DNA from 3 places in the Telluria sp. LT1R51-2 genome. Region 1 is predicted to be linked to each of the others. Evidence: predicted binding sites of a transcription regulator. Region 1 holds the regulator's gene; each other region holds the start of a gene.
What was found. The regulator LexA, encoded in region 1, represses DNA repair genes until DNA is damaged. The targets are predictions, from matches to a motif close to ACTGTATNNNNATACAGT.
Positions count from the first base shown of each region.

Region 2: recA (recombinase RecA) is a predicted target of LexA. The motif match lies at 2,882-2,899, and genes of this name have one in related genera.
Region 3: AC56LH_RS16420 (DNA topoisomerase IV subunit B) is a predicted target of LexA. The motif match lies at 1,687-1,704, and genes of this name have one in related genera.

Region 1 is NZ_JCASIM010000001.1:2,974,598-2,978,589, reverse strand. It holds gene AC56LH_RS13220 (cystathionine gamma-synthase family protein) at 1-421, shown strand, start outside; gene AC56LH_RS13215 (tetratricopeptide repeat protein) at 572-1,276, shown strand; gene lexA (transcriptional repressor LexA) at 1,325-1,954, opposite strand; gene AC56LH_RS13205 (DUF6289 family protein) at 2,144-2,371, opposite strand; gene rpsF (30S ribosomal protein S6) at 2,594-3,001, shown strand; gene priB (primosomal replication protein N) at 3,039-3,338, shown strand; gene rpsR (30S ribosomal protein S18) at 3,367-3,657, shown strand; gene rplI (50S ribosomal protein L9) at 3,694-3,992, shown strand, end outside.
Region 2 is NZ_JCASIM010000001.1:3,923,950-3,927,941, forward strand. It holds gene sucC (ADP-forming succinate--CoA ligase subunit beta) at 1-62, opposite strand, end outside; gene AC56LH_RS17320 (DUF2889 domain-containing protein) at 129-692, opposite strand; gene recX (recombination regulator RecX) at 1,206-1,670, opposite strand; gene recA (recombinase RecA) at 1,746-2,819, opposite strand; gene AC56LH_RS17335 (response regulator) at 3,041-3,781, shown strand; gene AC56LH_RS17340 (sensor histidine kinase) at 3,835-3,992, shown strand, end outside.
Region 3 is NZ_JCASIM010000001.1:3,727,768-3,731,759, forward strand. It holds gene AC56LH_RS16410 (gamma-glutamyl-gamma-aminobutyrate hydrolase family protein) at 1-707, opposite strand, end outside; gene AC56LH_RS16415 (response regulator) at 773-1,597, opposite strand; gene AC56LH_RS16420 (DNA topoisomerase IV subunit B) at 1,771-3,765, shown strand; gene parC (DNA topoisomerase IV subunit A) at 3,811-3,992, shown strand, end outside.

The sequences.
Region 1 (3,992 bases):
CGTCGGCGCTGAAACACTGGCGCTGCGCATGACCCGTACCTGCGCCAATGCACTGGCGCTGGCCACGATGCTCGAGGCTGACGAGCGCGTCGCGAAGGTCCACTATCCGGGCCTGGCGTCGCACCCGCAGCATGACATCGTCACGTCGCTGTTTCGCGCCGGTGGTTCGCTGCTCAGTTTCGAGCTGCACGAGGCCATCGATCCGTTCGATTACCTCAACCGCCTGCAACTGGCGATTCCTGCCTCGAACCTGGGCGACAACCGCACGCTGGTCATCCCGGTGGCCCACACGATTTTCTTCGAGATGGGCGCCGAGCGCCGCGCCAGCATGGGCATTGCCGAGTCGCTGATCCGCGTGTCGGTGGGTATCGAGGACACCGACGACCTGGTCGGGGACTTCCGTCAGGCGCTGGACGCGTAAGCACGGTGTACCGCGTGGCGTTACCGCGTGGCGTAAAGCCATGCAAAGAAGGCCGGCGCGATGCCGGCCTTGTCATTTTTACGGTTGAGTCTCGCTGTAAAAGGGGGCTATGATGCGCCATCGTCACCCTGTCATTTTCCTCGGATGCCCATGAAACGTTTCCTGCTCTGCCTTTCTCTGACTATTGCCAGCACCGTCTATGCGGGCGAGCTGGAAGACGCCAACGCGCTGTTCGAAAAGAAGGATTACGCGGGCGCGCTCAAGCTGTATACCAAGCTGGCCAATGCCGGTAATCCGCAAGCGCAGCAGCAACTGGGCCAGATGTACTGGTATGGCGAGGCGGGCGCGGTCGATGAGGCGGCGGCCAAGGCGTTGTTCGAAAAGTCGGCGGCCAAGGGCAACAAGGTCGCAGCCCAATCGCTGGTCGTCATGGAGCAGCGCGTCACCAGGCGCGCCGAGATCGACTACTGGATCAAGGGTTATGATGGCGCCGAGCTGCAGTCGGGCGAATACCGCTGCCCGTCGCCGCGCATTCCGGCGGTGTCGAAAGTAAACGACGAAATCGACCGCGTTAACAAGCTGGTGACGGGCTGGCAGGATTGTTACAACAAGATGGTGACCAATTTGAATGCGCAATCGCCGCTGACGAAGAAGATTCCGGCCGATATCGCCAAGCTGATGAACAAGCAGGAAGCGGACGCGTCAGCAGCCTACCTGGAGCAGGTGCGGCAGAACATCGCGGAAGGCGCGAAGGTTAGTTCAAAGATGATCCTGGCGGATTTTGCGGCATGGCGCAGTGCGACCGAGGCGTTCATCAACCAGCACAATGCGGTGGTGAAGAAGGCGTCGAAATAAGCGAAGAGGGTAGGGAAAGCGCCGGCCGGGTAGGCCGGCGCCATGACATCAGTTCCAGCTACGCATCAAGCCGACAGCCAGGCCTTCGAGCGCGAACTCTTCGTCCGGCGAGACGGCAATGATATTGAAGTCAGGGTTTTCTGGCAGCAGCTCCACCAAATCGCCCGTCTTGCGATAGCGCTTGACCGTGACTTCATCACCCAGGCGGGCAACGACGATCTGCCCGTTCTTGGCGCTGTCGATTTTCTTGACCGCCAAAAAGTCGCCATCCATGATGCCGGCGTCGCGCATCGACCAGCCCTTGACCTTCAGCAGAAAATCCGGGCGCGCCGCGAACATGGCCGCATCGACGTTATAAGTTGCTTCGACGTGCTCTTGCGCGAGGATCGGATTGCCCGCAGCGACGCGCCCGACCAGCGGCAGTGACATGAACGACGGCGGTGGCATCGGGATCGCCTCGACGCTCGCGCCGATCAGGCGGATGCCGCGCGACGTGCCCGGCGAAATTTCGATGGCGCCCTTGCGCGCCAGTGCTTGCAGATGTTCTTCAGCCGCATTGGCCGAGCGGAAGCCCAGTTCGGACGCGATTTCAGCCCGGGTTGGGGGAAAACCGGTGTTCTCGATCGCTTCCTTGATCAGGTTCAGGATCTGTTCTTGCCGTGCAGTGAGCTTTAGCATAAATGTGTTACAGCAACCGGTTATGTAAGTAACCTGTATTTTTGTACAGTATTCTGCTGCGCGCAAGGTGTATTCCAAAAAAAATCGCAAAAAAAGCCGCGACATCACGGCAAGCACCTGAAAAAGGCGCAAATCGGTGTCGCGGCTGCGTGTATTGGCGTGAATTACGTGCTGCTCAACATCGGGTGATTAGCAGTAGTCTTCTGCGGTGGTCACGACATACTGCGTCTGGATACCGGATTTGATCGTTCGACCCTGGCAGGTAAACTGCCTCCAGCCAACTTCTTGAGTGTATGTGTCGTCGGAATAATACGTCCAGGTCGTGGTGACTCCAGGACCAGCGATCACCGGCGTGGTAATTGCGCTCGACATGGCCAGTGCGGCAACGACGGCGAGAGAGGCGAGATGACGTTTCATGGAACTCCTCAATAAATTTGGATTGAACAACGCTCTGGTGCGGCGGACACTGACGGCGAAGGTCGCTGCATGGACCATCATAGGGTGACAGGCGACGGCCCTGAAGACCTGTCCTGATAGTTGCGATCAACGCCTGGACGGGTTATAATTGCCGGCTTTCCCTTCCCACACTCGTCTTGACGCCGAGGTGGGCATTTGTTAAACGTCCTCAAGGAGTAATGCATGCGTCATTATGAAATCGTGTTTATCGTCCATCCGGACCAGAGCGAACAAGTCCCGGCGATGATCGAGCGTTACAAGACCACGGTGACCAGCCGCGGCGGTAACATCCATCGCGTTGAAGACTGGGGCCGCCGCCAGATGGCATACCAGATCCAGAAGCTGCCAAAAGCACACTACATCTGCCTGAACATCGAATGCGACAACGAGACCCTGGTCGAGCTGGAAACTGCATTCAAGTTCAATGATGCGGTTCTGCGTCACCTGACCGTCAAGCTGAAAAAAGCTGAAACCGCACCGTCGCCGATGATGAAATCGGTACAGCGCGAAGACGCAGCCAAGAGCCACCGTGCCGAAGCCGCTGCGCCAGCAGCCGCTCCAGCCGCTGCGCCAGCGCCTGCTGCTGCTTAAGTTTTCCCCAGTCATTCGTAGTAACCAGTAATACCGGGTGCATAGCGCAAACCACCTCCAGCTCATGGCGACCATCGCCGAGCGCGACGTACTGCGTTACACCCCGGCCGGTGTGCCAATCGTTTCAGCCGTCCTGATGCATGAATCGCAGCAGGAAGAGGCCGGAGTCGACAGGTCGGTCGCGTTCGAAGTCCCCGCGTTCGCCGCGGGCGAGATTTCGGGCAGGTTTGCCAGCGCCGAATTGGGCGCCAGCTACAGGTTCAACGGATTTCTTGCACGGAAAAATCGCAACAGCAAAGCCCTGGTGTTTCACATCATTGATTTCAGTGCCGCTTAACCCGGCAATTTAGATACAGGAGCCTCAAATGGCATTCGGTAAAAAGTTCGACAAAAACAAAGCGAAACTCAAAGAGAAGCGCAAACAGCAAAACCCGCTGTTCAAGCGCAAGAAATTCTGCCGCTTCACCGCCGCTGGCGTTGAGCAGGTGGACTACAAGGACGTCGACACCCTGAAGGACTTCGTCCAGGAAAACGGCAAGATCATGCCAGCACGTCTGACCGGCACCAAGGCGCACTATCAGCGTCAGGTCGACACCGCGATCAAGCGCGCACGCTACCTTGCGCTGCTGCCGTACACCGACCTGCACCACGGTTAATCGTCGGTCACGACAGTCAGACATCTGGAGATCACTATGCAAATCATTCTGTTGGAAAAAGTAGTCAACGTCGGCAACCTGGGCGACGTCGTCAAGGTCAAGGACGGTTACGCACGTAACTTCCTGATCCCACAAAAGATGGCCCGCCGCGCTACCGCCGGCGCCGTCGCCGAGTTCGAAGCCAAGCGCGCTGAACTGGAAAAAGCAGCAGCTGAAAAGCTGTCGGCTGCCCAGGCAGAAGGCGACAAGCTGAGCGGCATGACCGTCACCATCGGCCAGAAGGCCGGCGTTGATGGCCGTCTGTTCGGTTCGGTCACCAACTTCGACATCGCCGA
Region 2 (3,992 bases), 950 kb from region 1:
CGCGGAACGGTCACCCCGAATTTTCGGAGGATTTCTTTGCCCTGATACTCATGGATCTTCATGCTGGCTTCCCTTCTATCTATTACTGAATTAGAAACGGTTGAACTACAAAAAAAACAAACGACGACTTAACCCGCCACAGCCTTGATGGACCAGCGCGGGTAATATTTGGCCACGGCGGGGCCGTCGCTGCGCAGGGCATGGCAACGGTCGAGCTCAAATGGACGGTCGGATGACGTGACGCCTTGCCCGCCTGGGGCATCGACGGTGTCGTCAGCAAAGGCTTGCAGCGCTGCGGTGGGCAGCACCTGGGCCAGTTCGGTCAGATGGGTGCAGCCGAGCACGCCGGATAGGCGGTCTTTCAGATGCAACCGGAAATGGTTCACGAGCGAGAGCCCGATCAACTTCTTGTAGGCAGGGCCGATGGTATCGCAAAAGCCCGGATACGGGACGGCATCGGATGCGGCTTCGGCATCAACGATGTTCAGGTCACGGTCGATCGTGACGCGTAGCTTCAGGTCGTGCACTGGCGTGCCGCCGGGCCGTTCGCCGGAAGCAAGTTCAACAGTACGCGTTTTCACATCGCGGATGCTGGCATCAAGATCCCACATGCCATCGTCGCGCGCATAGGCGTCGACTGTGATGGCGCGCGTATGCCGGAGCGAGCGCGATACGGGAAGAGACAAAGGCATAAATACCAGTGCCGTCGAGACGGCGGTTAGTGATGCAGCCGGTGTGCTAGTGCACGTCACCGCAGCTTCTGCGGCAACAACCGCTCATGCGGCGCTGCTTAAACCCGTAAAGTTTATCACAGCGTCCCGCCCGGCGCATCGCTAAAAGGGCACATCACTGCCTGCGTCGCAGGAGATGCCCGGACTTGGCAGGCGCTTGACAGCGTGTTTGACGCATATGGTATGCGCATGAAGGCCAGCTAACCATTGCTGCCATTCATGAAGTGAATAAGAGATATGGCGTTTGTTTGTCGAGCATCGCCGACGTATGAAGGCGCCAGCGTGCAGCGCCATCGCCCGTTGAGGAATATGCGTTCGCATATCGGGGATGACGCTCCACGCTGGCGCCTGGGCGCAGCATGAACTTGTTGCATGCGCGATCACTGTCGGAAGTGAAGGCAAGCGGTGACGATCAGCAATAACGACACGGGATCACTACAACCGATGACTGCAGCCGCTGATTGCCAGCGCTAACTAGTCGGGAAACTCGTCGTCGTCAGGCGTGCCCTGCATCGCCGCCCGTGCGGCGCGCTGCGAAAAACCACGCTGCAGCAAGAACCGCATCTGCTTGGCGCGCGCTGCGGCATCCTCGGCAACCGTGCCGAACTTGCGCTGCCAGATTTCGACCGCACGCGCGGTCTCGCTGTCGGACAGCCCGGCCTCGATATCGACCAGGGCCTCGCTCGTTAATCCATGACTTTTCAATTCGGCCATCACGCGACTGTCGCCATAACGGCTCGCTTTACGGTTGACCAGGGATTCGGCAAAGCGCTCCTGCGACAACCAGTTATTTTTTTCAAGAAAATCGAGCAGCGCATCGACGTCATCGCCCTCTTCCGCATACTTGGACAGCTTGCGGCGCAATTCAAAGCGGCTGTGCTCGCGCTGCGACAGATAACGCAGCGCGCGGCCCTTGAGACTGAGTACGGGTGCTCGCATGGGTAACGTCAGCCCATCAGCATGGCGCCAGGCGCCGGTGGCAAGCTGCTGCCACTGCGCCCGGCGCCAGACTGATTATTCACCAACCGCCTGCAGCTTCGGCTTGTCGTCACCACCGAGCGTTGGTGGCAGTTCGCGCACACCCAAGGCGGTACGGACCTTGTTTTCGATCTCGCGCGCCAGGGCTGGACGGTCGCGCAGGAACTGACGCGCGTTGTCTTTACCCTGACCGATACGCTCGCCGTTATAGCTGTACCACGAGCCCGACTTCTCGACGATTTTGTTATCTGCGCCGAGATCCAGAATTTCGCCTTCACGTGACGTGCCTTCTCCATAAAGAATGTCGAAGTGCGCTTCTTTGAATGGCGGGGCGATCTTGTTCTTGACGACCTTGACCTTGGTTTCGTTACCGATCACCTCATCACCCGACTTGATCGAGCCGGTACGACGGATGTCCAGGCGCACCGACGCGTAGAACTTCAGCGCGTTACCACCGGTGGTGGTCTCAGGGCTGCCGAACATGACGCCGATCTTCATGCGGATCTGGTTAATGAAAATGACCAGCGTGTTGGTGCGATTGATCGAGCCGGTGAGCTTGCGCAGCGCTTGCGACATCAGACGTGCCTGCAGGCCTGGCAACGAGTCGCCCATGTCGCCTTCGATTTCGGCGCGTGGCGTCAGGGCCGCGACCGAGTCGATGACGACCAGGTCGACACTGCCCGAGCGCACCAGCGCGTCGGTGATTTCAAGCGCCTGCTCGCCGGTATCCGGCTGCGAAATCAACAGTTCGCTCAGGTTGATGCCCAGCTTTTGCGCATAGGTGACGTCGAGTGCGTGCTCGGCATCGATGAACGCGCAAGTGCCACCCAGCTTTTGCATCTGGGCGATGGTTTGCAGCGTCAGGGTGGTTTTACCCGACGATTCAGGACCGTAGATCTCGACGATACGGCCGCGCGGCAGGCCACCGACGCCCAGCGCGATGTCCAGGCCCAGCGAGCCGGTGGAGACCGTTTGTACTTCTTCGACCGGTGTGTTCGCATCCATGCGCATCACCGAGCCCTTGCCGAACTGCTTTTCAATCTGCGCCAGGGCGGCAGCCAGCGCCTTGCCCTTATCAGCGGCGTTCAATGCGGTTTTTTTGTCGTCCATGGTGTACTTTCTGTCGTGGAGTAGGCAAGGTGTGGGCGGTCACGCGCACTTCAAGAGCCAGTACTGTATAAAAATCCAGTGGTTTTTGCAAGCAAAAAGACGTGGTTATCTTACCAACAATCGCTCGGGACTCGCATTGTGGCGGTAAATCCAACACAATGAGAGCCGGTTCGATCACGCGTGTTCGATGAACAAGCGACAACGTCAATAAGAGGTGCCCCATGCGAATTCTGCTCGCCGAAGATGATAGCGTACTTGCCGATGGCCTGACGCGCTCCCTGCGCCAGTCCGGCTACGCCATCGATTGTGTCAAGAACGGCCAGGACGCCGATACCGCCCTGTCCACGCAGGAATTCGATCTGCTCATTCTCGATCTGGGCCTGCCGAAAATGTCCGGGCTGGAAGTGCTGCGCCGCCTGCGCGCGCGCGCCTCGCTGCTGCCGGTCCTGATCCTCACTGCGGCCGACTCGGTCGAACAGCGCGTCGAGGGCCTCGATCTGGGCGCCGACGACTACATGGCCAAGCCGTTCGCGCTGGTCGAACTCGAAGCACGGGTGCGCGCGCTGACCCGGCGCGGCGCCGGCGGCGGCGCGGCCGTCGTACGCCATGGCCCGCTGGTATATGACCAGGTGGGCCGAAGCGCCTACATCAACGACCAGATGCTCGACCTGTCGGCGCGCGAGCTGGGCCTGCTCGAAGTGCTGCTGGCGCGCACCGGGCGCCTCGTCTCCAAGGAACAACTGGTCGACCACCTGTGCGAATGGGGCGAAGAAGTCTCCAACAATGCCATCGAGGTCTACGTGCACCGCCTGCGCAAGAAGATCGAGGTCGGTGGCGTGCGCATCGCCACCGTGCGCGGCCTGGGCTATTGCCTCGAGAAGTTTTCCGAGGCCAGCGCCGCCGCTGCCGCCGCGGCCGCAGCGAACGATGCCCGCATCGCCACCACTGCCACCGACAAGTGAACGCCGGCTTCACGCCAGAACCCGGGCCCGCGCAGCCACAGCCGGGCCCACACATGCCGGCGTCGTTCGAGCCGCTTTACGTTCCACCCAATCCCGAGCCGGACGAAAACATCCGTCACTCGCTGTTCGGCGAAATCCTCGACTGGATGCTCGCGCCGTTGCTGCTGCTGTGGCCGATGAGCATCGCGATCACCTATCTGGTCGCAAAGTC
Region 3 (3,992 bases), 750 kb from region 1:
TCGTACAGGTCGTGCACGTGCGCCAGCGCATCGGGGCGGTCGGTGGCGACGTCCTGGTGCAGCGTGCCGCCAAAGGCCACGTTGATCAGCTGGCAGCCACGGCACACGCCCAGTACCGGTTTGCCAGCGTCGACGAATTCGTGCAGCAGTTCGAGCTCGTACACGTCGCGTGCGCGGTCGCCGCTCCATTCGGGACGCGTGGGCGTTTCGGAATAGGTTTGCGGGGCGACGTCCGCCCCGCCCTGCAGCACCAGGCCATCCAGATGACGCGCGTAGTGGCGCAGCGTGATGTTGCTGGGGTGGAGCAAACCGTTGGTATTGACCGTCGGAATCATGAACACCAGCACGTCGCGCGACATCACCCACTGGGCAATGGATTCCTCGAGATACTGCAGGTTCTTGCTCAGCAGCCCCTTGGCGCCCGCTTCGGGATGGAAGATGCGGGCCGAGACGCCGATGTGCAGCGTGCGCTGCATGATGTCGCGACTGAAGCGTTCACGCAGCGAGCGAAAGCGCGACGTGATGACCCGGCCGGCCAGGGCCACCGGGTTGTCGCCATCGCGCAGATAGCGGGCCGGCCCGCGTGCGTGCTGGCCGCCGCTGGCGCGCCGGTCGGGCACGCGCACGCGCGTCTCGCGACGTTCATCGATATCCGCCTCTGGGGAGGGGTCGTCTGGCTTGCGCTTGATGGGATCGTCTTCGGTCATGTCAATAATATAACTTCGGCAATGCTGCGCACGATTCAAAGTTGTTACAAAAGGTCGCCACCCGCTCAGACCGGCACATCAAGCAGCTTCTGGAAGGTCAGCATCAGGTGGCGCCCGGCTACCGGCGTCTCGAGCAGGCCGCGGGCGCCCGCGAGCCGGGCGCGGGCGCTGTCGTACTGAAACGATGACGCGACCATGAACACCACGGGCGTGCGCCCGGCGCCGGCCTGCGCCTTGATCGACGAACACAACGCATACGGTTCGATATCCGGGGCCGCTGTATTGATCATGACCAGCGCAATCGGCGTCTCGTCGCACAGGCGCACGGCGGCGGCCCGGCTGTCGGTCCACTCGACGCCGATCCGGCGCGGCCCGAGCACGTGCGCCACCCGGTTGCGCAGTGCGCACGCCTGATCGACGATCAACACGGTGCCTTCCACAGGACCACGGCGCAGTCGCGTGTAGAATGCGGGCGTTTCGCGATCCGGCGCCAGGCGCGGATGGCGGCGCCGCTCGGCCAGCACGCGGCGGGTTCGGACGCCCTGCTGGACCAGCGCATGCACGCGCGTGTCGAGCAGTTCGGCCAGCCGCGCATGCAGCGCCTGTTGTTCGAGCGGACGGGTGACGGTCGGCCAAACGGTGGTGTCCCTGCCGCCAACGACGAGCGCCGGCTGCAGCGCATCGGGTGGCCGGCACGCCAGTTGCGCCAGCGCAAGCGGGTTGTCGCCGTTGGCAACCAGCAGATCCGGCTCTTGCAAACTATCGGCATGCAGGCAAGAATACAACGGCCCTGCGTCCGGCGCGCATTCGAGCAGCGCCGCCAGCCGGACGGTTTCAACCGGATCGAAGCCGACCGGGCGCACGGTGAACAGACAATGAGATCGCTGCATGGAGGCCCATCCTTCTTGCATCGATGATGTATTTACAGCTCAATCTAGCACAATGGTGCAAAGCGAAAAGCACGACATAAGCGCAAAATACTGTATATTTATACAGTTAAAAAGCATTTCCTTTTCCGCTCGACAAGATAGAATGCCAACGCATTCTACAAATACTCTTCAAGATGGCCTCCAAGAAACCCGCTCCAGACTACAGCGAATCATCCATCCGTGTCCTCAAGGGACTCGAACCTGTGAAACAGCGTCCGGGCATGTACACCCGCACGGAAAATCCGCTCCACATCATCCAGGAAGTGATCGACAACGCCTCCGATGAGGCGCTGGGTGGCTATTGCAAGAACATCAGCGTCACGATGAACCCGGACGGCTCGATCACGGTCGAAGATGACGGCCGCGGCATCCCGGTCGGCATCCACCCCGAAGAAGGCGTGTCCACGGTCGAGATCGTGTTCACGCGCCTGCACGCCGGCGGCAAGTTCGACAAGGGCTCGGGCGGCGCGTATGCGTTCTCGGGCGGCCTGCACGGCGTTGGCGTGTCGGTTACCAATGCGCTGTCCAAGCGCCTCGAGATCGAAGTCTGGCGCAAGGACGATCAAGGCAACGGCCAGCACAAGCTGGTGTTTGCCGCGGGCGACGTGATCGAACCCCTCACCTCCGCGCCATTCGAGCGCGGCGGCAAGAAGAACGGCACGCGCGTCACGGCCTGGCCGGATGGCAAGTACTTCGATTCGCCGACCATCCCGATGAACGACCTGCAACGCCTGCTGCGCTCGAAAGCCGTGCTGCTGCCGGGCGTGACGGTCACGCTCACGAACGCCAAGGGCGAAGTGCAGACCTGGCGCTACGACGAGGGCCTGCGCGGCTACCTGACCGAAGCGCTGGCACAAAGCTCCAGCGGCGAAACCCTGATCCCACTGTTCGAAGGCGCGCAGTACGCGGCCGCCGGCGACGACAGTTTCGCTGAAGGCGAAGGCGCGGCCTGGGTCGTGGCCTGGACCGAAGAAGGCGGCGTGGTGCGCGAATCCTACGTCAACCTGATCCCCACCGTCAGCGGCGGCACGCACGAAGCGGGCCTGCGCGACGGCCTGTATGGGGCGGTGAAGAACTTCGTCGAGCTGCATGGCCTGCTGCCCAAAGGCGTCAAGCTGCTGCCCGAAGACGTGTTCGCGCGCGTCTCATTCGTGCTGTCGGCCAAGGTGCTGGACCCGCAGTTCCAGGGCCAGACCAAGGAGCGCCTGAATTCACGCGATGCGCTCAAGCTGGTCTCGACCTTCACCAAGCCGCCGCTCGAACTGTGGCTGAACCAGCACGTCGACTACGGCAAGAAGCTGGCCGAACTCGTGATCCGCCAGGCGCAATCGCGCCTGCGCTCGCTGCAGAAAGTCGAAAAGAAAAAATCGTCGGGCGTGGCCGTGTTGCCGGGCAAACTGACCGATTGCGAATCGAACGACATCACGCGCAACGAGCTGTTCCTGGTCGAGGGCGACTCGGCCGGCGGCTCGGCCAAGATGGGTCGCGACAAGGAATTCCAGGCCATCCTGCCGCTGCGCGGCAAGGTGCTCAACTCGTGGGAAACCGACCGCGACCGGCTGTTTGCGAACAATGAAATCCACGACATTTCGGTGGCGATCGGCGTCGATCCGCACAGCGTGGGCGACTCGCCCGACCTGACCGGTCTGCGCTACGGCAAGATCTGCATCCTGTCCGATGCCGACGTCGACGGCTCGCACATCCAGGTGCTGCTGCTCACTTTGTTCTTCAAACATTTTCCGGCGCTGTTCGCAAACGGGAACATCTGCATCGCGCGCCCGCCACTGTTCCGCGTGGACGTGCCGGCACGCGGCAAGAAGCCGATCCAGAAGCTGTATGCGCTGGATTCCGGCGAGCTGCTGGCGATCGAGGACAAGCTGAAAAAAGAAGGCCTGAAAGAAGGCGTGTGGAGCATCTCGCGCTTCAAGGGCCTGGGCGAGATGAACGCCGAGCAGCTGTGGGAAACGACGATGAACCCGGACACGCGCCGCCTGCTGCCCGTATTCCTGGGCGAATACGACCACGCAGAATCGTCGGCACGTTTCAATATGCTGATGGGCAAAGGCGAAGCCGCCGCGCGCCGCGCCTGGATCGAAGAACACGGAAACGAGACCGAGGCCGATATCTAATATGCCGCACCGGCCATCCGCCCCGCGCGCAACAGAACAGACACCATGACGAACCAACCAAGTCTCTTTGAACAGCAACACGAGCCGACCGATGTCGAGACGCTCACCCTCTCCACCTTCGCCGAGCGCGCCTACCTGGACTACGCCGTGTCGGTGGTCAAGGGCCGTGCGCTGCCGGACGTGTCGGACGGCCAGAAGCCGGTCCAGCGCCGCATCCTGTACGCGAT